4 regions of the Mesorhizobium sp. RIZ17 genome follow, and region 1 is predicted to be linked to each of the others. Evidence: predicted binding sites of a transcription regulator. Region 1 holds the regulator's gene; each other region holds the start of a gene.
The links. The regulator PhoB, encoded in region 1, activates phosphate uptake and scavenging genes when phosphate is short. The targets are predictions, from matches to a motif close to TGTCATNNANCTGTCAT.
Positions count from the first base shown of each region.

Region 2: the regulator PhoB is predicted to act here: its motif matches at 3,783-3,799, upstream of phnF (phosphonate metabolism transcriptional regulator PhnF).
Region 3: the regulator PhoB is predicted to act here: its motif matches at 1,388-1,404, upstream of WDX12_RS22190 (acid phosphatase).
Region 4: the regulator PhoB is predicted to act here: its motif matches at 1,634-1,650, upstream of WDX12_RS24145 (RNA degradosome polyphosphate kinase).

Region 1 covers NZ_CP147861.1:1,236,083-1,241,355, forward strand. The annotation lists gene WDX12_RS06090 (sugar ABC transporter permease) at 1-325, opposite strand, end outside; gene xylF (D-xylose ABC transporter substrate-binding protein) at 579-1,619, opposite strand; gene WDX12_RS06100 (ROK family protein) at 1,986-3,227, shown strand; gene phoB (phosphate regulon transcriptional regulator PhoB) at 3,556-4,245, opposite strand; gene phoU (phosphate signaling complex protein PhoU) at 4,262-4,969, opposite strand; gene pstB (phosphate ABC transporter ATP-binding protein PstB) at 4,990-5,273, opposite strand, start outside.
Region 2 covers NZ_CP147861.1:883,480-888,752, forward strand. The annotation lists gene WDX12_RS04340 (sugar ABC transporter ATP-binding protein) at 1-670, shown strand, start outside; gene WDX12_RS04345 (ABC transporter permease) at 667-1,632, shown strand; gene WDX12_RS04350 (zinc-binding alcohol dehydrogenase family protein) at 1,697-2,713, shown strand; gene phnF (phosphonate metabolism transcriptional regulator PhnF) at 3,007-3,753, opposite strand; gene phnG (phosphonate C-P lyase system protein PhnG) at 3,879-4,340, shown strand; gene phnH (phosphonate C-P lyase system protein PhnH) at 4,340-4,951, shown strand; gene WDX12_RS04370 (carbon-phosphorus lyase complex subunit PhnI) at 4,953-5,273, shown strand, end outside.
Region 3 covers NZ_CP147861.1:4,618,954-4,624,226, reverse strand. The annotation lists gene WDX12_RS22190 (acid phosphatase) at 1-1,244, opposite strand, end outside; gene WDX12_RS22185 (cytochrome-c peroxidase) at 1,508-2,716, shown strand; gene WDX12_RS22180 (hypothetical protein) at 2,868-3,119, shown strand; gene WDX12_RS22175 (dihydrofolate reductase family protein) at 3,172-3,759, opposite strand; gene WDX12_RS22170 (winged helix-turn-helix transcriptional regulator) at 3,860-4,276, shown strand; gene WDX12_RS22165 (hypothetical protein) at 4,409-4,549, opposite strand; gene WDX12_RS22160 (hypothetical protein) at 5,141-5,273, opposite strand, start outside.
Region 4 covers NZ_CP147861.1:4,968,926-4,974,198, forward strand. The annotation lists gene WDX12_RS24135 (FAD-dependent monooxygenase) at 58-1,293, opposite strand; gene WDX12_RS24140 (zinc-finger domain-containing protein) at 1,310-1,555, opposite strand; gene WDX12_RS24145 (RNA degradosome polyphosphate kinase) at 1,808-4,003, shown strand; gene ppx (exopolyphosphatase) at 4,000-5,273, shown strand, end outside.

The DNA of each region.
Region 1 (5,273 bases):
CTTCGGCCGATCCGACCGACAGGTCGATGTTGCGCATGACGATGACCAGCACCATGCCTGAGGCCATGATCGCCACGGCCGAAGTCTGAACCGACAGGTTCCACAGATTGCGCGGCGTCAGGAAGGTGCGGCTGTCGAAGTCGAGCGGATTGACGCCGAGGCGCAGGCTGGAAATCACGTGCAGCCCGACCCAGATCAGCAGCAGCGCGCCTATCATGCCGAGCATGCGGGTATCGATCTCGGTTGCCTTCAGGAACCTGGCGACAGCGCCAAGTTCCGACGCGCGCGCGGTGTCCGCCGATTGGGTAGACGTCGTATCGGTCATGATTTCCTCCCGCCGGCCTGCCCGTCTGACGCGGATGCCTGGCCAAGCCTAGAAGCTATCCGCCAGAGGCGGAAACACAAATCTTTTTGAGAAAACGCCGCGGCTTCAAAGCAATCCCAGGAAAAGTGCGTGGCGGTTGGGATCGGCGACTTCGCCGTAGCTTCCCGTCCGGGATTGCGGCAACAAGGAACTGGAGCGGTTCATCGAACCGCTCCAGGCCGCGGCGCAGGATTTTGATCGAGAGCCGGCAAACTTAGTTGCAGACCTTGACGCTGCCGGCGGCAACGCCAGCGCAAACTTCGTCCTTCTTGATCCAGCCGGCGTCGATGACGACGTTGAGATTGTCCTTGGTGATCGCGATCGGGGTCAGGAACAGCGACTTGACGGTGTTGCCGCCAGGCGTCGTGAAGTCCTTGGCGCCGGCGATGTCGCCCATCTTCTTGCCGTTGGCGAGCTGCGAGGCGATCTCGGCGGCGTTCTTGCCAAGCTCGCGCGCGTCCTTCCACACCGACACGGTCTGCGTGCCGAGCGCGATGCGGTTGAGCGCCGCGTGATCGCCGTCCTGACCCGAGACCGGAACGGTGCCGGCCAGGCCTTGCGCCGTCAGCGCCGCTACGACGCCGCCGGCGGTGCCGTCATTGGCCGCCACGACCGCGTCGACCTTGTTGTCGTTGGCGGTCAGGAACTGCTCCATGTTCTTCTGCGCGTTGGCCGGCAGCCAGCCGTCGGTATAGGCCTCGCCGACATTCTTGATCTTGCCGCTGTCGATCGCCGCCTTGAGCACTTCCATGGAGCCCGAGAACAGGAAGTCGGCGTTCGGATCGGAACCCGAGCCCTTGATGAAGACGTAGTTGCCTTCCGGCTTGGCCTTGAACACCTCGCGGGCCTGCATGCGGCCGACTTCCTTGTTGTCGAAGGTCAGGTAGAAGACGTCCTTGTTCTCGATCAGGCGGTCATAGCCGACGACCGGAATGCCTTCGTCGAGCGCCTTCTGCACCGCCGGACCGATGGCCGAGGCATCCTGAGCCAGGATGATCAGCGAATTGGCGCCCTGCGAGATCAGGCTTTCGACATCGGTCAGCTGCTTGCCCGGATTGGACTGCGCGTCGGCCGAAATATACTTGTCGCCGGCGGCCTCGATGGCTGCCTTCATCGCCGCTTCGTCGGTCTTCCAGCGCTCTTCCTGGAAATTCGACCAAGAGACGCCGATCACCTTGTCCTTCGCCTCGGCGACCGACGCCAACGTCAGCGACATGGCAACGCCCGCCAGGATGGCGGCTGCGAATTTCTTCATGATATCCTCCCTGCGCTCTGTGCGGCGCGACCCAGACTGGCCCGAAGGCCGGTACAGAGGCTTTTTTTCGAGCCTCAAAAAAATAGTGATCCAGCAAAACGACGCTGTCAACCGCGATTCTGATGGGTTTTGATGGGTCCGAACATTTTTTTCGACACCCGCAATAAATAATGACATGGACCTTGGCTTCTGCCAGTATCCAGAAGCAATTCCAGGAAAAGTGCGCAGCGGTTTTCCGCCCGGAATTGCGTCAGAACAAAAGACAGACGGTTCGCCGTTTCCGCAAATGGTGAACCGTCTGGCGTGTCAACGCTAGGCCATGGCATCATCACAAGGCCGCGATGACCGGGGAGGACGTGCGAAGACATGTCGGTCGGAATCCGTCACGACGATTTGCGCCGGCGCAACCGCGCCATGGTGATTTCGGCCGTGCGCCGCGCCGGCCAGCCTTCGCGCACGGAGATTGCCGCCACCACCGGGCTCAGCCACTCGACCATTTCGGCGATCTCCGCCGATCTGATCCAGGAAGGCATTCTCACCGAGAGCAAGGCCAGCGAGCCGACGGCGCTGAAACGCGGCCGGCCGCAGATCGGCCTGGCGCTGAACCCTGAAGCCGCCGCGGTGCTGACCGTGGTCTTGTCGCTGAACTTCCTGTCGGTCGCCGTGATCGATTATGCCGGCCAGGTGGTCGCCGAGGAGCAGCAGCGCTTGGACACGCTTGTCATGCCCCGCGACGACTTGATCGGCGAATGCGTGGCGATCGTCCGGCGCCGGCTGCAGGATCCCGACCTCGACGTGAGCAGCGTCGCCCGCATCGCCATGGGCATCCAGGGCATCACCGATTCCCACGCACGGGCCATGCTGTGGTCGCCGATAACGCCGCTGACCGACATTCCTTTCGCCGACATCCTCGAGCAGGAATTCGGCATCCCCGCCACCATGGAGAACGACTGCAACATGATGGCGGTGGCGCTGCAATGGCGCGACCCCGAGCGCTATCGCGACGACTTCATCGCCATCCTCCTGTCGCACGGCATCGGCATGGGTCTGGTGCTGAAGGGCGCGCTGTTCACCGGCACGCATTCCTCGGGCGGCGAATTCGGCCACATGATCCACCGCCCGGGCGGCGCGCTTTGCCGCTGCGGCCGGCGCGGCTGCGTCGAGGCCTATGCCGGCAATTACGCGATCTGGCGCAGCGCCATGAAAATGAGCGAGGACGCCGAGCCGGTCGACGTCGGCGACGCCGACATGCGAGCCCTGGCCGCCAAGGCGCGCGAGAAGGACGGCCCCGAGCGGGAGGCTTACCGTCGGGCAGGCGAGGCGCTTGGTTTCGGTCTCGGCAGCCTGTTCGCCCTCATCGACCCGGCGCCCGTGGCCATGGTCGGCGTCAGCGCGGCCGCCTTCGACCTGATCGAGCCGGCGCTAAGGGAGGCGATCGCCCAGACCGCGGGCGGCCAGCACTCGGAATCGATCTCCTTCGACACCGAGCCTAACGAGCTGCCGCTGATCCGCGAAGGCTGCGCCATGCGCGCGCTGACCTTCGTCGACCAGGAGATTTTCGCGCCGGGCATGCAGGCAAGAGCGGGCAGCGGAAAAAACGTGGCCTGAGCGGCTTTGAAGTGACCGCTGGTCGCTGAGGACAGCAGCAGACGCTTGAGATTAGCGATGGCCCCGCAGCTTCGTCATTCCAGGGCGAAACAGGAGCGAAGCGACGCAGCGCAGACCCTGGAATCCATGCCGTTACTTCGATCGTAGGCGCAGCGGAGCAGAATTCTGCACCGCCCCGGCGCGTCGAAGTCACGGAATGGATCCTCGGGTCTGCGCTGCGTCGCTACGCTCCTTGCTCCGCCCGTGGATGACGACGCTAGAAGCGTCTCGGCTAATCACCATCGCAGATGCCGGGAGCGGAGCCCGTCAGCGCTTCCGCGCCCTATCCCTAATCCTCCCTGATCGCGTAACCCGCCCCGCGAATGGTTCGGATGACGTCGGGCATGCGGCCGTTGTTGACCGCCTTGCGCAGGCGGCCGACATGGACGTCCACCGTGCGCTCGTCGATATAGATCGTCTCGCCCCAGACATTGTCGAGCAGTTGGCTGCGCGAGAACACGCGGCCAGGATGCCGCATCATGAATTCGAGCAGGCGGAACTCGGTCGGGCCGAGCCTTATCTCGCTCTTCTTGCGGTAGACGCGATGCGACTCGCGGTCGAGCACGATGTCGCCGACCTTGAGCACGCTGGACAGCACCTCCGGCTTGGCGCGGCGCAGCAGCGCCTTGACGCGCGCCATGAATTCCGGCGTCGAGAACGGCTTGACCAGGTAGTCGTCGGCGCCGGTCGAGAGCCCGCGCACGCGGTCGCTTTCCTCGCCCCGCGCCGTCAGCATGATGATCGGCAGCCGCTCGGTCTCGGGCCGCATCCTGAGGCGCCGGCAGAGCTCGATGCCGGAAACCGCCGGCACCATCCAGTCGAGCACGAGCAGGTCGGGAACGTTTTCCTGAAGGCGGATTTCGGCCTCGTCGCCGCGGGTCACCACTTCCACCTGGTAACCCTCGGATTCGAGATTGTAGCGGAGCAGCACCCCCAGCGGCTCCTCATCCTCCACCACCATGATGCGTGGCGCGATCATCGGGGTAACCTTCTCGTCAGGCCGCCGGCGCCGACATTGCCGTCTCGTCCTGCTTGGGACGGTTGGCGGGCAATTGCGTACCGGTGAGCACATAATAGGCGTTCTCGGCGATGTTGGTCACATGGTCGCCGATGCGCTCGAGATTCTTGGCGCAGAACAGAAGATGCGTGCAAGCGGTGATGTTGCGCGGATCTTCCATCATGTAGGTCAACAGCTCGCGGAAGACGGACGTGTATTTGACGTCGATGCGCTCGTCGTCGTTGCGCAGCTTGGCCAGCGCAGTGGCGTCGCCCACCATATATTCCTGGGTCACGGCCTGGACCTGGATCAGCACCAGCTGCGCCATGGAATCGATCGAATGCGTGAGGTCGCGCGGCGCGGTGCTGACGCCGACCGCGCCAACGCGCTTGGCGATGTTCTTGGCAAGATCGCCGATGCGTTCGAGATCGCCCGCCATGCGGATCGAGCCGACAACGTTGCGCAGGTCGTCCGCCATCGGCTGCCGCTTGGCGATCAGCGTGATGGCGCGGTCGTCAAGCTCGCGCTGGCGCGCGTCCATGATGGCGTCGTCGGAGACGACGCGCTGCGCCAGCGCATTGTCGGTTTCGAGCAGGGCCCTGGTCGCGCCGCCGACCATGGAGCCGGCCAGATCGCCCATGTCGTTGATAAGCCGGCTGATCTGCCTCAGATCCTCGTCGAAGGAGGCGACGGTATGTTCGGCCATGATGATGTCCTCGTATGAACTCAGCCGAAGCGGCCGGTGATGTAGTCCTGCGTGCGCTTTTCGCGGGGCGAGGTGAAGATCTTCTCGGTCCGGTCGAACTCCACCAGCTCGCCCAGATACATGAACGCCGTCTGCCTCGACACGCGCGCCGCCTGCTGCATGTTGTGGGTGACGATGACGATCGTATAGTCGGCCTGCAACTCGTCGATCAGTTCCTCGATCTTGGCGGTCGACAGCGGATCGAGCGCCGAGGCCGGCTCGTCGAGCAGGATGACCTCGGGCTTCACCGCCACGGTGCGGGCGA
Region 2 (5,273 bases), 350 kb from region 1:
CGTCGGCCTCTACGGCCTGATCGGCGCCGGCCGCAGCGAGTTCGTCACGACGCTTTACGGCCGCCACAGGAAATCGGCCGGCCAGATCCTGTGGCAAGGCAAAGAGGTCCAGGTCAATTCCGAGCACGACGCAATCCGGCTCGGCATGGCGCTGGCGCCCGAAAGCCGCCGCGACCAGGGCCTGTGCCTCAATTTGCCGGTCGGCATGAACCTCAACCTGCCGATCTACAAGCGCATTTCGAGCAACCTTCTGATTTCCGGCGCCAAGGAGAAGGCCGAGGCCGACCGCCAGATCGCCGACCTGCGCATCAAGACGCCGACGCGCCATGCGTTGGCCTCGAGCCTGTCGGGCGGCAACCAGCAGAAGATCGTCATCGGCAAATGGCTGGCGCATGGCGCCAAGCTGTTCATCTTCGACGAGCCGACGGTGGGCGTCGATGTCGGCACCAAGGCCGAGATTTACCGGCTGTTCAGCGTGCTCTTGTCGAAAGGCGCCGGCATCATCCTGATCTCGTCCTATCTGCCCGAGGTCTATGAGCTCGCCGACACGCTGCATGTATTCCGGCGCGGCAAGCTGGTCGCCACGCATGGCTTCCGCACTGCCGATCACGAGGAAATTCTCACGCAGGCGCTCGCCGAGAAACAAGAAAAACAGGGAGGTCAAACATGAGCACCGAGGCCATCGCCGCCGAAAAACCCAAGCGCAACTACAACGCCCTGTTCGGGCTGACGCTGCTGGCGCTGCTGGTTCTCCTGTGGGTCATCCTGTCGGTGGCGACGTCGAGCTTCGCCTCGGCCAACAACATTTCGAATCTGCTGCGCCAGGGTTCGATGATCGCCATCCTCGCAGTCGGCCAGACCTTCGTCATCATCACCGGCGGCATCGATCTTTCCGTCGGCGCGGTGGTCGGCTTCTCCACCGTCATCGCCGCAATGCTGATCAATGCCGGCGTGCCGGTCTTCGCCGCTATCCTGATCACGCTTCTGGTCGGCGTCGCCATCGGCCTGTTCCACGGTTTCGGCATCGTCAAGATGGGCCTGCCGCCCTTCATCATCACGCTGGCGACGCTGACATCGCTGCGCGGCATCGGACTGTTGATGACCAACGGCAATTCCATCTCGATCAACAACGACGCCTTCCAGGAGTTCTCGCGCAATTCCTTCGTCGGCGTCCCCAATTTGTTCTGGATGGTGATCCTTGTCGGCATCCCGGCCTACATCTTCCTGCATCACAGCCGCTGGGGCCGCTATCTGTTCTCGGTCGGCTCCAATGCCGAGGCGTCGCGCCTGTCCGGCGTCAACGTGCAGCGCACCATCTATATGGCCTATACGCTGTCCGGCCTGTGCGCGGCCTTCGTCGGCGTCCTGCTGGCATCCCGCATCGGCATCGGCAATCCGACCCAGGCCGAAGGTTGGGAGTTGCAGGCGATCGCCTCGTCGGTGATCGGCGGCACCTCGCTCTTCGGCGCGGTCGGGTCGGTGCACGGGCCGCTGCTCGGCGCATTCATCCTCGCCACCATCAACAACGGCGCCAACCTGCTCAACGTCAACGCCTTCTGGCAGCGCATCATCACCGGCGTGCTGATCATCGTCATCGTCTACTTCGACGGTCTGCGCCGTCGCGGCAAATGAATCCTCCCTGAAACTCCGCGCCGGCCCGGTTCGACCGAGGCCGGCGCTCTTTTTTGGATTGCCCATGAAAGCCGTTGTCTGCCGCTCGCCCGGCGAGCTTGTCCTCGAAGACCGCGCCGCCCCAGCTACGCCGCCGCCCGGCTGGGCACGCGTCGCGGTCAGCCATGTCGGCATCTGCGGCACCGACTACCACATCTTCGAAGGCAAGCACCCCTTCCTGGCCTATCCGCGCATCATGGGCCATGAGGTTTCCGGCACCATCGTCGAGAAGGGCGAAGGCGTCGATCTCGCGGTCGGCGAGCCGGTGATCATCAACCCCTATCTTTCATGCGGCAAATGCATCGCCTGCCGGCACGGCAAACCGAATTGCTGCGTGAAGATCGAGGTGCTGGGCGTGCATCGCGACGGCGCCATGTGCGACGAGATCCTGGTGCCGGCGCAAAACCTCTACCCGACGAACGGCCTGTCGCTGGCCGACGCCGCGGCGGTGGAATTCCTGGCCATTGGCGCGCATGCGGTGCGCCGCTCGCTCGGTCAGTTCGGCCAGCGCACGCTGGTCATCGGGGCCGGCCCAATCGGCCTTGGCACGGCGATCTTCGCGCGCATCGCCGGGCTGGATGTCAGCCTGCTCGACATGAGCGCTGAACGTCTCGGCTTCGCCGAAAAGGAACTCGGCTTTGCCCCGCTGGACAGCTCGAAAGCGGCGGCCGCCGACCTGGTGCGGCAGGCGACCGGCGGCGAAGGGTTCGACCTTGTGTTCGACGCGACCGGCAACACCCAATCGGTGCAGTCGGCCTTCGCCCATGTCGCGCATGGCGGCACGCTGGTGCTGGTCAGCGTCGTCAAGGACGACATCACCTTCTCCGACCCCGAATTCCACAAGCGCGAGATGACGCTGGTCGGCAGCCGCAACGCGCTGAAAGCCGATTTCGACCATGTCGCGGCCTCGATCCGCAACGGCTCCGTGCCGTTGAACAAGCTCGTCACCCATCGCACCACGCTCGCCGGAACGCCGCGCGACCTCGCCAGATGGACGCATGAGAAATCGGGGCTGATCAAAGCGGTCATCGAGGTCGGCTGAGCGCCGGCACGGAGATCTCGGCTCTGGATTCCTGGCAGGTCGCAGCATTGGTGATTGGCCGAAGCGCCTGTCCCTTCGTCATCCACGGGCGGAGCAAGGAGCGTAGCGACGCAGCGCAGACCCGAGGATCCATTCCGTGACGCCGACGCGTTGCAACGATCCAGAATTCTGTTCCGCCGCGCTTTACGATCAAGGTAACGGAATGGATCCTCGGGTCTGCGCTCCGCTTCGCGTCGCTCCGCCCGTGGATGACGACCTCACTGGGCTATCGTCCTGGATGACCGCGTTGAAGGCTAATCGTTGGCCAATAGCCTGAGCTCCACCCGCTCCGCGGGGAAGCGCGACTCCGCGAACTGGATCGGCTGGCCATCGAGCGTGACGTTGACGGCGACGGTGACCAGCACGATGGCGCCCGGCTGCAGATCGAGCGCTGCAAGGTCGTCGGCATCGGCATGACGTGCCGACAGCACGGTCGATTGCCGCAGATAATCGTTGATGCCGAAACGCTTGAGCGAGGCGGTGATCGATCCCGTTTCCGCCATTGCGTCCTCGATGCCGGCGAAGCGCTGGGCGTCGAACCAGGTCGTCGCGCGCGATACTGGATGACCATCGGCCTCGCCACGCGTCTCCAGGCAAATGACGGCCGCGCCCTTGGCGATGCCCAGCGCCTCGGCGATGCGCCGGCTGGCCGGCTCCGTGGATGATGACAAGAGCGCGATGTGCCGCTCGCTCGTCTGCCCCTGCAGCCCGGTCGAGAAGCGCGTGCGCGCGCCGATCGGATAGGACAGCCGTTTGCGCGACAGGACGAAGGTGCCGCGTCCCTGCTCGGCCTTCAGCACGCCTTCCTGCACAAGTGCTGCGATGGCGCTGCGCACCGTATGGCGGTTGACGCCGTAGCGCTCGGCCAGTGCGACTTCGGGCGGCAGCGCCGCATTCTCGGCGAAATCTCCATTGGCAATCGCCTGCAGGATCCTGTCGGCGATCTGCCGCCAAAGCGACACGCCGTTGCGCCTTTCGATACTAGCCGCCAGTCCGGTCACCTATCGCCCCCAAGCATTTTTCCCGCCCTTGTCATCCAGCCGTCATGGACTCCCGTTACGAGGTGAGTATAATTTGTATAGTTGTCTATATCAATAGACAAATTTTCACATGCAGGAGCGATGCCATGCGAGGACAGGAAGCGCGCGAGCAGGCCGGGCGAAAGGCCTTGATGGCGACGCTGGCACATGCCGCGGCCGATGAGATCGCCCGTCTGTGGAGCGAAGCGGGCCTGCCTTCCGAGGCGGAGCTTTTGCGAGGCCCGGAGACCGGATTGGTGACGGTGCGCGGGCGGATCGGCGGCGGCGGCGCGCCGTTCAATGTCGGCGAGGCTACGGTCACCCGCGCCACGGTGCGGCTGCCGTCGGGCCAGGTCGGCCATTCCTATGCGCTCGGCCGCGACAAGGGCAAGGCAAAACTGGCGGCAATCGCTGACGCGCTCTGGCAGGACCCGGCACATCGCGAAGCGGTCGAGACGAAGCTCGCCGCGCCCTTGCGCGCGGCGCTCGATGCGGCGCGCGAGACAAAGCGCGTCGAAACGGCGGCAACGAAAGTGGATTTCTTCACCATGGTGCGCGGAGAGGACTGATGAACATCGCCACGCAATCGATCGACGGCGGTTTCGCCGAGCCGGTCTTCGACGCCCAGGCCGTGTTCCGCGCCATCATGGATGCGATGGCGCGCCCCGGCACCGTCCAGGAGCTGCCGCAGCTCGCCCGCCCGCCGGCGCCGTTGTCGGCGACGGCCGGCGCCGTGGCGCTTGCGCTCTGCGACAACGACACGCCGGTCTGGCTCGATCCGCCGTTCCAGGCGGAGGCCTCGGTCAAGGCCTGGCTCGGCTTCCACACCGGCGCGCCTTTGGCCAACACGCCCGCCGACGCGCATTTCGCCTTTATCGCCAATCCGAAGGAGATGGCGGCGATCGACGGTTTCTCGCAGGGCACGCAGGAATATCCCGACCGCTCGACGACGCTGATCCTGCTCACCGGCGATCTCGGTTCCGGCCCGACGCTGCTGCTCGAAGGCCCCGGCATCGAGAAGACGGCGATGATCGCGCCGACCGGCATGCCGCGCCATTTCGTCGAGCAGTGGAAGCAGAGCAACCAGCGTTTCCCGCGCGGCGTCGACATCATCCTGGCGGCGCCCGGCAGCCTCGCCTGCCTGCCGCGCACCACCCGCATCAAGTCGATGGAGGCATGACATGTATGTCGCGGTGAAAGGCGGCGAGGCCGCCATTGCCAATGCGCACCGCCTGCTTGCCGATCGCCGCCGCGGCGACCGCTCGGTGCCGGCGCTGCGCCTCGACCAGATCGTCGAGCAGCTGGCGCTCGGCGTCGACCGCGTGATGAGCGAAGGCTCGCTCTATGATCGCGAGCTCGCAGCACTCGCCGTCGTCCAGGCGCGCGGCGACATGATCGAGGCGATCTTCCTGGTGCGCGCCTACCGCACCACGCTGCCGCGCTTCGGTTACACCAATCCGGTCGATACCGGCGCCATGCAGCTCGAACGGCGCATATCGGCC
Region 3 (5,273 bases), 3.4 Mb from region 1:
AGCATATGCGCCCATTGCGGGCTCTTTTCGAGATGCGCGACGAGGTCGGCCAGATGCTGGTCGCCAGAGGTCACATCGGCATAGCCGGCGTGCTCGTTGAGGTTGCCCTGCGGCTTGTAGAAGGTGACGGCCGGCAGCTTGCCATCGTCGATCGCCTTGATGAACTCGACGCCGTCGAGGCCGCCATCCTTGATGTGCTCGGCGCGAGCGGGCGTGCCCGGCGCATAGGCCGCGAAATAGTTGAAGGGCTGGTGGTGGAACTGGAAATTCGGCACGGGCGTCGCGTTCTTGCCGTCGAGCGCCGCCTGCCAGGCGCCCGAATACCAGGCCCAGGAAATGCCCTTCAGCGACAGTAGGTCACCGATGGTGATCTCGTGCTGCGGCGGCAGCGTGGTCGGCTGCGCCGGATCGGCCAGCGCCTTGTCACCACCCTCCGCCGGCTTGTTGGCGCTCGGCTGGTAAGGCGGCTGCATGGTGTTGACGGCGTAGAAGTCGGGCGTGATGGCGCCGTCATTGGCGAATTTCGGCACGCCACCCAGCGCCGAGGCGGGCGAATTGTCGGCCGGCTTCAGCGTCACGCCATCCGGCTCGACGATGGCGATCTGGCCCTTCACCGGGCTGGTGTCGGCGTTCGGATAGTAAGGCGCGCAGGCGCAGGCGAGCATGAAGTGGTTGAGGAAGGAGCCGCCGAAGGCCCCCTGGAAGAAGTTGTCCGCCAGCACGTATTTCTTGGCGATGTTCCACATCGGCAGATTCGAGCCGTCGTAATGGCCCATGACCAGCGAGCCGGAATCGGCCCAGGCGACGAACTTGTCGTTCCGGCCGCCGTCGATCTGCATCTGCTCCTGGTAGAAGCGGTGCCAGAGGTCGTGCGTGACGACGTTGGTGCTTTCGTTGAAGCCCTTGGGGTCGTCGATCGCGAAAGCGGCATTGGGAAGATGCGCGCTCTGCGCTTCCGTCACCGCCGGGGTGACGCCCTTGCCGGTCAGTCCGCCCCATGCCGGCGGCAATTCCGAAAGCGGCTTGCCGTCGCGGTCGAGCTGGCGCGCCTGGTCGAGCGAGACATTGGCCAGGCCGTTGGCGCCGGGGAAGCCGCCATAGAGGTTATCGAAGCTGCGGTTCTCGGCGTAGATGACGACGACGGTGTCGATCTTGTCGTAGCCGGGAGGAGCCGCGTGGGCAGCAATGGAGAGCGATGCCAGCGCCGTGGAGGCGAGGCAGAGCGAGAGAAAGGACCGGGTCATCGGGAAATGCCTCGTGGCTTGGGAATGGCTGGAGGACGGCAATGCAGGCAAGCAACCTGCATCTATGCCCAGCTACTTCGGTGCGTTGTCACCTTTGTGACAGTTCCGCCCCGGCCGAACACGGTTTCGTGAGCGAATACGCCGGTCATCAATCCGTTGCACTCGATCCTTACGTCGCGAACGGAATCGGGCGAAGGAAATCAGGGATGTCGCCGCAGACGATGGGACGGAAAAATCACACGATCGCCCTTCTGACTGCCTCGATGGTCGGCTTGACCGCGCCTGCCAACACCGCGGAACCTTCCGGCGTCCATCCCGGCCCCATGTCGCGCCAGGACGCCTTTGCCCGCGCCGACGCGCTGACTGCGCTCGGGCGGCAGATGTTCTTCGACCCTTCGCTCTCGGCCTCGGGCAAGCAGGCCTGCTCGTCCTGCCACGATCCCAACCACGCCTTCGGACCGGCCTCGGCTTCGCCGGTCGAGATAGGCGGGGCAAAGCTCGACCAGCCGGGCGTCCGCACTGTCCCATCGCTGCGCTACCTGCAGGCGGCGCCGGCCTTCACCGAGCATTTTTACGACTCCGAGGACGAAGGCGACGAAAGCGTCGACAATGGCCCGACCGGCGGCCTGACCTGGGACGGCCGCGCCGACCATGGCAAGGACCAGGCGAGGATTCCGCTGCTGTCGTCCTTCGAGATGGGCAACAAAGACGAGGCCGAGGTGGTCGCCAGCCTGCGCAAGGCGCCCTATGCCGATGCCTTCAAGGCGGCGTTCGGCGCCGATGTCTTCGACGACCCAAAGGACGCCTTCGACGCTGCGGTGGATGCGCTCGGCACCTTCGAGCAGAGCAGCGCCGACTTCTATCCCTATTCCAGCCGCTACGACGCCTTCCTCGCCGGCAAGGCGCAGCTTTCCGCACAGGAGCTGCGCGGCCGCATGCTGTTCGAGGACGAGACCAAGGGCAATTGCGCAAGCTGTCACTTGAGCGAGCCGGCCAATGACGGCGAGCCGCCGCAGTTCACCGATTACGGCCTAATCGCGGTCGCCGTGCCGCGCAATCCGGCGATTCCCGCCAACGCCGATCCCAATTATGTCGACCTTGGCCTGTGCGGCCCGCTGCGCACCGATTTCAAGGGCCGCGCCGAATATTGCGGCCTGTTCAAGACGCCGACCCTGCGCAACGTGGCCTTGCGCAAAAGCTTCTTCCACAATGGCTATTTCCACGCGTTGCGCGAGGCGGTCGCCTTCTACGCCAGCCGCGACAGCGACCCCGCGCGCTGGTATCCGAAGATGGCGGACGGCACGGTCGACAAATTCGACGACCTGCCAAAGGCCTACTGGCCGAACCTCAACACCGACCCGCCGTTCAACGGTAGAAAGCCCGGCGACAAGCCGGCGCTGAGCGACGCCGAGATCGACGACATCGTCGCCTTCCTCGGCACGCTGACCGACGCCGACCAGGCGGGGCAGTAAGGCAAACGGCCAAGGCGATTGATGGGGACGCACGGCATGCTTGCAGCCGGGGCCGTCTATCCACCGTAAATGTGTGCCAATGTGAGCCACGTCATAGGAACGCCAAGTCGCGCCTGCTATGTTGCCCATCTCTTCACAGATGGAGTCTCCGATGCGGTTCGTCGCGGTGCAGGAGCCGCCCGGCAGCACTTGGGCGGTGTTCGATGCGGGTATTGGCGCACCGGCCGAATATGCCGGCCGGGTGCTTATCGGCCTGACATCGCGCGAAGCCCGCTGGTTCGCCGCCGTGGGCAACGACCACGCAGCCTGGCCGCGGCCCGGCCGGCCGGGCGCGCAACTGTGGCTGGTCAGCGGAGGCGGCTCGCAGCCGATCCGGGAAAGACACAACCAAACAGGCGGTTGAGAAGGCGCGCTGCCGGATTGATTCAAGGCAGTGCGGCCTCGGTTGTTGCCTCTCAGTGCGCCGGCGCGTAGCGACTCACCACCATGCCGCAGGCATAGGGCTTCGAGCCGAGGAGCTTCAGCCTGCCAAAACCGCCCTTGTCGAAGATGCGGCGGCCGCTGCCCACAACCACCGGATTGATGAAGAGCTGAAACTCGTCGACCACCCCGGCGGCGATCAGCGCAGCGGCAAAGCCCGCGCCGCCGAACACGGCGATGTCGCCGCCCTCGCCTTGCTTCAGCGCAGCGACCTCGCGTGGCAGGTCGCCGCTGACGAGCCGCGTGCGTTCCCAGCGCGATGCCTCGAGCTTGCCGCTCGCCACAACCTTCTCAGCCTCCACGATGCGCTGCGCGAAGGCGTAGAAAGGGTCCTTCGGAAATTTCCTCGCCGCGTTGCTCCAATGGGTCAGATACCCCTCCTCAGCCATCTTGCGGCTCAACAGGATGGTGTCGATACAAGCAAAGACGGCGTTGAAGTCCCGCTTGAGCTCCTCGTCCCAGGCGCTGTCATCGCCCCATTCCCAGAGCTGCCAGTGATGCCCCTCGTCGGCGCCGACAAAACCGTCGACCGACATCTGCATCTGCAGGATGAGCTTCTTCATGTCCGGTTCCCTCGCGCTTAATTGCTTTACTTTCGGAACCATTGACCCAGATCGGGAAATGGTGTCAATAGTAAAGTGATTTAAAAATGGAACCATACTGATGTCGACCAAGGGACGGTCCGGCTGTCCGATCAGCCTCTCGCTCGAATTGCTCGGCGACCGCTGGACGCTGCTCATCATCCGCGACCTGGCCTTTGCCGGGAAACGGCATTTTCGCGAGTTCCTGCAATCCGACGAAGGCATCTCGTCGCGCACGCTGGCCGAGCGGCTGCAGACGCTGGTCGACGAAGGCGTCCTCACCCGCAGCGACGACCCGAGCCATGGGCTGAAGGCGATCTATCGGCTGACCGAGGCTGGCATCGACCTTTTGCCGATGCTGGCGGCACTGGGCGCCTGGGGCAGCAAATATCGCAAGGCGGACGACAACCTTGCGCGGATAGCGGATGAGCTGGCGGCCGGCGGCCAGCCGGCGCTCGAGCAGATGAAAGAAAAGCTGAAAGCCGAGCATCTGGAGTAACGGGGCGGCGTGCTGTCGGCGCACCGGCCGTCCAATGCTGCGGCGAGGCGGCCGCCAGCGTCGGCTGTCCGCGAGCCGATCGATCAAACATTGGACAACAATCCCCCTCGCCTGTCAGCGAGGCCGTCCGTGTCACTGCAGCCCTACCGGCTCCTCGGCCGGCGGCTCCCCGGGCAATCCCAGTCGCAGTCGCTCCTCCTCGGCGAATATCTCGGCCTGCGCGTGAATGTCGAACACTTGCTGCGTCAGCCTGCCGCCATCGACGACACGCACTATCCATTGGCCATTGAGGGTTTTTACGCGGACACTGTCTGGCTCGCTTGTTACCATATACAGCCCCTGCTCATCGCTCGAAGAACTTCCTGCCTCCGACCAAATACGATCTAGAGCGCCTGGAGTTGCCGGAAAGCGGGGCTTATTAGTCTTTAGTGCAATGGTACTCGCCAATATCCGATATATTTGCGGATCCTGATGAATAAAAACGAGTATGGAGGCGAAGGGACGCCGTTGCGCCCAGCTCATTGGAATTCGACTTCGATATAGAGTTCGGTCTGCGATACGATACGGCAGCGCATTTCGAAAGCGTCTGAGCGGACTTGCGGATTGCCCGGTCTGGCACTTGGCCGGGCGGGAGCGCGAATGAATTCGCCGCGCGGCTGCGGCCCGGTCGCCTTGGGGGGTGATACTGGGTTCGGCGGCCGGGCCTGACCGGAGTTTGCGAGGCCGCCGGCTGTCATAAACATGCGCTTGGGCCCGACCAAGGACAAGAACGACCTAGGCCCTAGGACCAAAGCTGCAAGGACATGGCCGACAGGACCAGTTGCGCTTTGACGACTGGGAAGAACGTGCCGAACGCCGGCCGCGTCAAAAGCCCAAGAAATGCCGGCCGAGGAGATAGCCGAGCGCCGCCACGACCAACGGGAACAGCGCCGGCGCCGCCCTGCTGAACAGAGAGGGGTTTATCTCCTTGGCGGGAGCGCTGGGTTTGGCATTGCCG
Region 4 (5,273 bases), 3.2 Mb from region 1:
GACAGAGGGGGGCGCTGGCCCGCCAGCCTATCCAACTTTTCGCCCGTTAGGCATCCACTACCGCCTCACAACCTTCCGCTCCTCCCAGCCATACAGCCAGTCCAGATCGGCCGCGAGTTTCTCCGCCGGCCGCGTCGCCAGCACCAGGTTGCGGGCAATCGCCACCGGTCCCCTGGCATGCCAGGCCAGGCGATTGAGCGTGCCGCGCTTCAGCACCTTTTCGACGCGCGGCCGTCTCAGATTCTCCCAGATAGTCAGGCTCTGCTTCGGATCGTCCGGAAAATCGGCGACCAGATTGGCCAGCATCGCGGCATCCTCGATCCCCATCGCCGCGCCCTGCGCCGCGAACGGTGTCATGGCATGCGCGGCGTCGCCGATCAGCGCGATGCCTTGCGGGACCGCCCAGCGCCGTTGCCGGACCGTGTGCATCGGAAACGCCGTCCATGGCCCCGCCAGCGCGACGAGCCTTGCGAGCTTCGCCGCGGTGCCGCGCATGGCACTGGAGAGGATGGCCGGGTCGGCATGGCCTGACCAGCCTTCCGCGATCTGCTCGCCCTTGGTGAAGGCGGCGAGATTGACGGCGCTGCCCTTGCTCACCGGATAGGCGACCAAATGGAAGCCGGGATGCAGGAAGGTGGTGACGCATCCCGCCGCGCCGATCTCGGCAAAAGCCTGCCCTGCGGGACTTTCGGTCGCCACTGTGGCGCGCCAGGCCAGTCGGCCCGAGAAGCGGCTTTTCGCGAAACCGGATTCCCCGCCGGCAAGCTGTGCGCGAACCGTGGACCAGACGCCGTCGGCTCCGACCAGCAGGCTGCCAGCGACCTGTGCAGCTTTGCCATCCGTCTCGACTGTCACGCTGATACCCGGCGCGTCGGCCGCGATGCCGGTCACGCGCGCGCCGGTGACAAGCTCGATATCGGGCCGGTCCGCCACTGCCGCCATCAGCGCTGCCTGCAGGTCGGCGCGATGCGCCACCAGATAGGGCGCGCGCCAGCGTTTTTCTCCGGCTTGTCCAAGCGGCACGCGGGCCAGCTCGCGCAGGCTTCTCGCGTCCTTCAGCACCACCGCTTCAGGCCGGATCGCGTCGGCCAGCAGGCGATCGAGCACGCCGAGCTGGCGCAGGATGCGGGTCGCGTTGGGTGAAAGCTGGAGCCCGGCGCCGGCGGCTTCGAGCTGCTTTGCCTGCTCGAACAGCTTTACCGGGAAACCGCGCTCGGCAAAAGCGAGCGCCGCCGTCAATCCGGCGATGCCAGCCCCGGCGATGACGATTTGCTGGGACCGTGTTTCAGCCATGATCGGGGAAAAAGGGTCAGGCGGCCTGGTCGACATAGAGGCAGCCGGCCGGCTGCGTTTCCGTCGCCTTCAGCGACGGCGAATAGCGGTAGAGCGTCGAGCAGTAGGGGCAGACCTTTTCATTGTCGTCGCCCATGTCGAGGAACACATGCGGATGGTCGAAAGGCGGGTTGGCGCCGGTGCACATGAATTCCCTGACGCCGATCTCGATGACCGGATGGCCCGCGTCGTTCTGGAAATGGGGAATGCTACCGCCTGCCATCGTCGTCTCCAATTGGGTTCGGCCAGTGGGTGTGACCCGTCTGCATCTGGAGCATAACAGGCCAGTTTGCAAGATCGATGAAATCAAACTGTCGCAAAAGGCTGGCAGAGGATAAGTTGAGCCGGTTAAGCGCATGGCTCCGCGCACGGATCGATTCCGTGACGATCATGCGTCACAAAAACATGTTAGAGCGTCGCCGAACGGCAATATGCGGCGCTCCCTGGGGACGGTAGCGGGCAAGAGCGGGAAACCATGAACGAACTGAAGCCTGTGCAGAGCGAGTTCATCACCGTCGTGGCGGCAAGCCCGGACGGCGGCAATCCCGACCGTTTCGTCAACCGCGAATTCTCCTGGCTGCAATTCAACCGCCGCGTCCTGGAGGAATCGCTGAACGAGCATCATCCGCTGCTCGAGCGCGTCCGCTTCCTGTCGATCTCGGCCGCCAATCTCGATGAATTCTTCATGGTCCGCGTCGCCGGCCTCGCCGGCCAGGTGCGCGAGGGCATCGCGCTGAAAAGCCCTGACGGCCGCACGCCCGAGCAGCAGCTCGAGCAATTGCTGCGCGAGGTCGAGCGCCTGCAGGAGGACCAGCAGAAGAGCCTCTCGGCACTGATGGTCCTGCTCAACAAGGAAGGCATCGAAAGCATCACCCGCGATGCGCTGACCAAGGACGAGAAGGCCTGGCTGGAGGAGCATTTCCAGGAACAGGTTTTCCCGGTGCTGACGCCGCTGTCGATCGACCCGGCGCATCCGTTTCCCTTCATTCCCAATCTCGGCTTTTCCATCGCCCTGCAACTGCGCCATCGCAAGAATGGCGAGGAGATGAGCGCACTGCTGCGCCTGCCGGTGGCGCTCAAGCGTTTCATCCGCCTGCCCGACCGCAAGAACCATGTCCGCTTCATTCCGCTGGAGGAAGTGGTCGGCATCTATATCGGCAAGCTTTTCCCCGGCTACGAGGTCAAGGGCTCGGGCACGTTCCGCATCATCCGCGACAGCGACATCGAGGTCGAGGAAGAGTCGGAAGACCTGGTGCGCCTGTTCGAAACGGCGCTGAAGCGGCGGCGTCGCGGCTCGGTGATCCGCATCGAATTCGACACGCTGATGCCGGCTCAATTGCGCGACTTCGTCGCCGGCGAGCTCGGCGTCTCGTCGAGCCGCATCAGCGTGCTCACCGGTCCGCTGGCACTCAACCAGATCTCCGAGATCGTCGCCATTCCGCGCGACGACCTCAAATTCACGCCCTACAATCCGCGCTTTCCCGAGCGCATCCGCGAGCATGGCGGCGACTGCTTCGCCGCCATTCGCGAGAAGGACATTGTCGTCCATCACCCCTACGAGTCCTTCGACGTGGTGGTGCAGTTCCTGCGTCAGGCCGCTGCCGACCCGGAAGTGGTGGCGATCAAGCAGACGCTCTACCGCACCTCGAACGACAGCCCGATCGTGCGCGCGCTGATCGACGCCGCCGAGGCCGGCAAGTCGGTCACGGCGCTGGTCGAGCTCAAGGCGCGCTTCGACGAGGAGGCCAATATCCGCTGGGCGCGCGACCTCGAACGCGCCGGCGTGCAGGTCGTGTTCGGCTTCCTGGAATTGAAGACCCACGCCAAGATGTCGCTGGTGGTGCGCCGCGAGGACGGCAAGCTGCGCAATTACGTGCATCTCGGCACCGGCAACTACCACCCGGTCACCGCGCGCATCTACACCGACCTGTCCTTCTTCACCACCGACCCGACGATCGCGCGCGATGTCGCGCAGCTCTTCAATTTCATCACCGGCTATGCCGAGCCGGCCGAGGAGATGCGCCTTGCCGTATCGCCCTTCACGCTGCGCAAGCGCATCCTGAAACACATCTCGGACGAGATCGTCCATGCCCGTGAGGGCCGGCCATCGCGCATCTGGATGAAGATGAACGCGCTGGTCGATCCGACCATCATCGATGCGCTTTACGACGCCAGCCGCGCCGGCGTCGAGATCGACCTCGTCGTGCGCGGCATCTGCTGCCTGCGGCCTCAGGTGCCCGGCCTGTCGGAGAACATAAGGGTGAAATCGATCGTCGGCCGTTTCCTCGAGCACAGCCGCATCTTCTGCTTCGGCAACGGCCACGGCCTGCCGTCGGACGAGGCGATTGTCTACATCTCGTCGGCCGACATGATGCCGCGCAATCTCGACCGCCGCGTCGAGACCCTGGTGCCCATCACCAATCCAACTGTGCATGAACAGGTGCTCGGCCAGATCATGCTGGGCAACATCATGGACAACCAGCAAAGTTTCGACGTATTGGCTGACGGCACCTCCCGGCGCGTTGTGCTGGAGGAAGGCGAGGAACCGTTCAACGCGCAGGAATATTTCATGACCAATCCGAGCCTGTCGGGACGGGGTGACGCGCTGAAATCGCATGCGCCCAAGCGCATTGCCCAGTTCAAGCGCCGCAAGAAGAACGGCGCCGCGTGATCGCAGTTTCCCAGGGCCGGCTTCAGGACCGGCGGCCGCTGTCGATCATCGACATCGGATCGAACTCGATCCGCCTTGTCGTCTATGAGGGGCTGGCCCGCTCGCCCACGCTTCTGTTCAACGAAAAGATGCTGGCCGGCCTCGGCCGCGGCATCGTTTCGACGGGCAAGCTCGATCCCGAGGCGGTGACGCGCTCGATGGAGGAATTCCGTCGTTTTCGCGCGCTTTCGGATCAAGCCGGCGCCGAGCATATGTACGTGCTGGCCACCGCCGCCGCGCGCGAGGCCGGCAACGGTCCCGATTTCATCCACCGCGCCGAGGACGTGCTGAGGACCGAGATCCGCGTACTCACCGGCCGCCAGGAGGCTTATTATTCTGCGCTCGGCGTCATGTCCGGCTTCCATCCCGCCAACGGCATCGCCGGCGACCTCGGCGGCGGCAGCCTCGAGCTGATCGACATCAACCGCGAGACGATCGGCCAGGGCATCACGCTGCCGCTTGGCGGCCTGCGCCTGCAGGACATGGCCAAGAACTCGCTCGTCCAGGCCCAGAAGATCGCCCGCCAGGAGCTGGCGCGGGCAAAGCTGCTCAAAGGCGGGCAGGGCAGGGTCTTCTACGCCGTCGGCGGCACCTGGCGAAACCTCGCCAGGCTGCATATGGAGATGACCAACTACCCACTCGGCGTCATGCATCACTACGAGATAACGGCCGACAGCGCGCAGGCTTTCCTGAAACAGGTCGCCAAGGGCGAGGTCGAGAAGGTGAGGGGCATCGAGGGTGTCTCCAAGAACCGCCGCTCGCTCTTGCCCTACGGCGCCGTCGTGCTGCAGGAGATCATGACGGCGATGCAGCCTTCTAAGATCGTGGTTTCGGCGCAGGGCGTGCGCGAGGGCTTCCTCTATTCGCTGCTCGACGCCGAGGAGCAGAAATCCGATCCGCTGATCTCGGCCGCCGAGGAACTGGCGCTTTTGCGCTCGCGCTCGGTGCACCACGCGCATGACCTGGTCGAATGGACCGGCAAGGCGTTCAAGGCCTTCGGCATCGACGAGACGGAGGACGAGGCGCGCTACCGCCATGCCGCCTGCCTGCTCGCCGACATCGGCTGGCGCGCGCATCCTGAATATCGCGGCAGGCAGTCGCTCAACATCATCGCGCATGCCTCTTTCATCGGCGTCGACCATCCGGGCCGCGCCTATCTGGCTCTGGCCAACGCCTATCGCCACGACGGCATCTTCAACGACGGCATCGCGCCCGAGATCAAGGCGCTGGC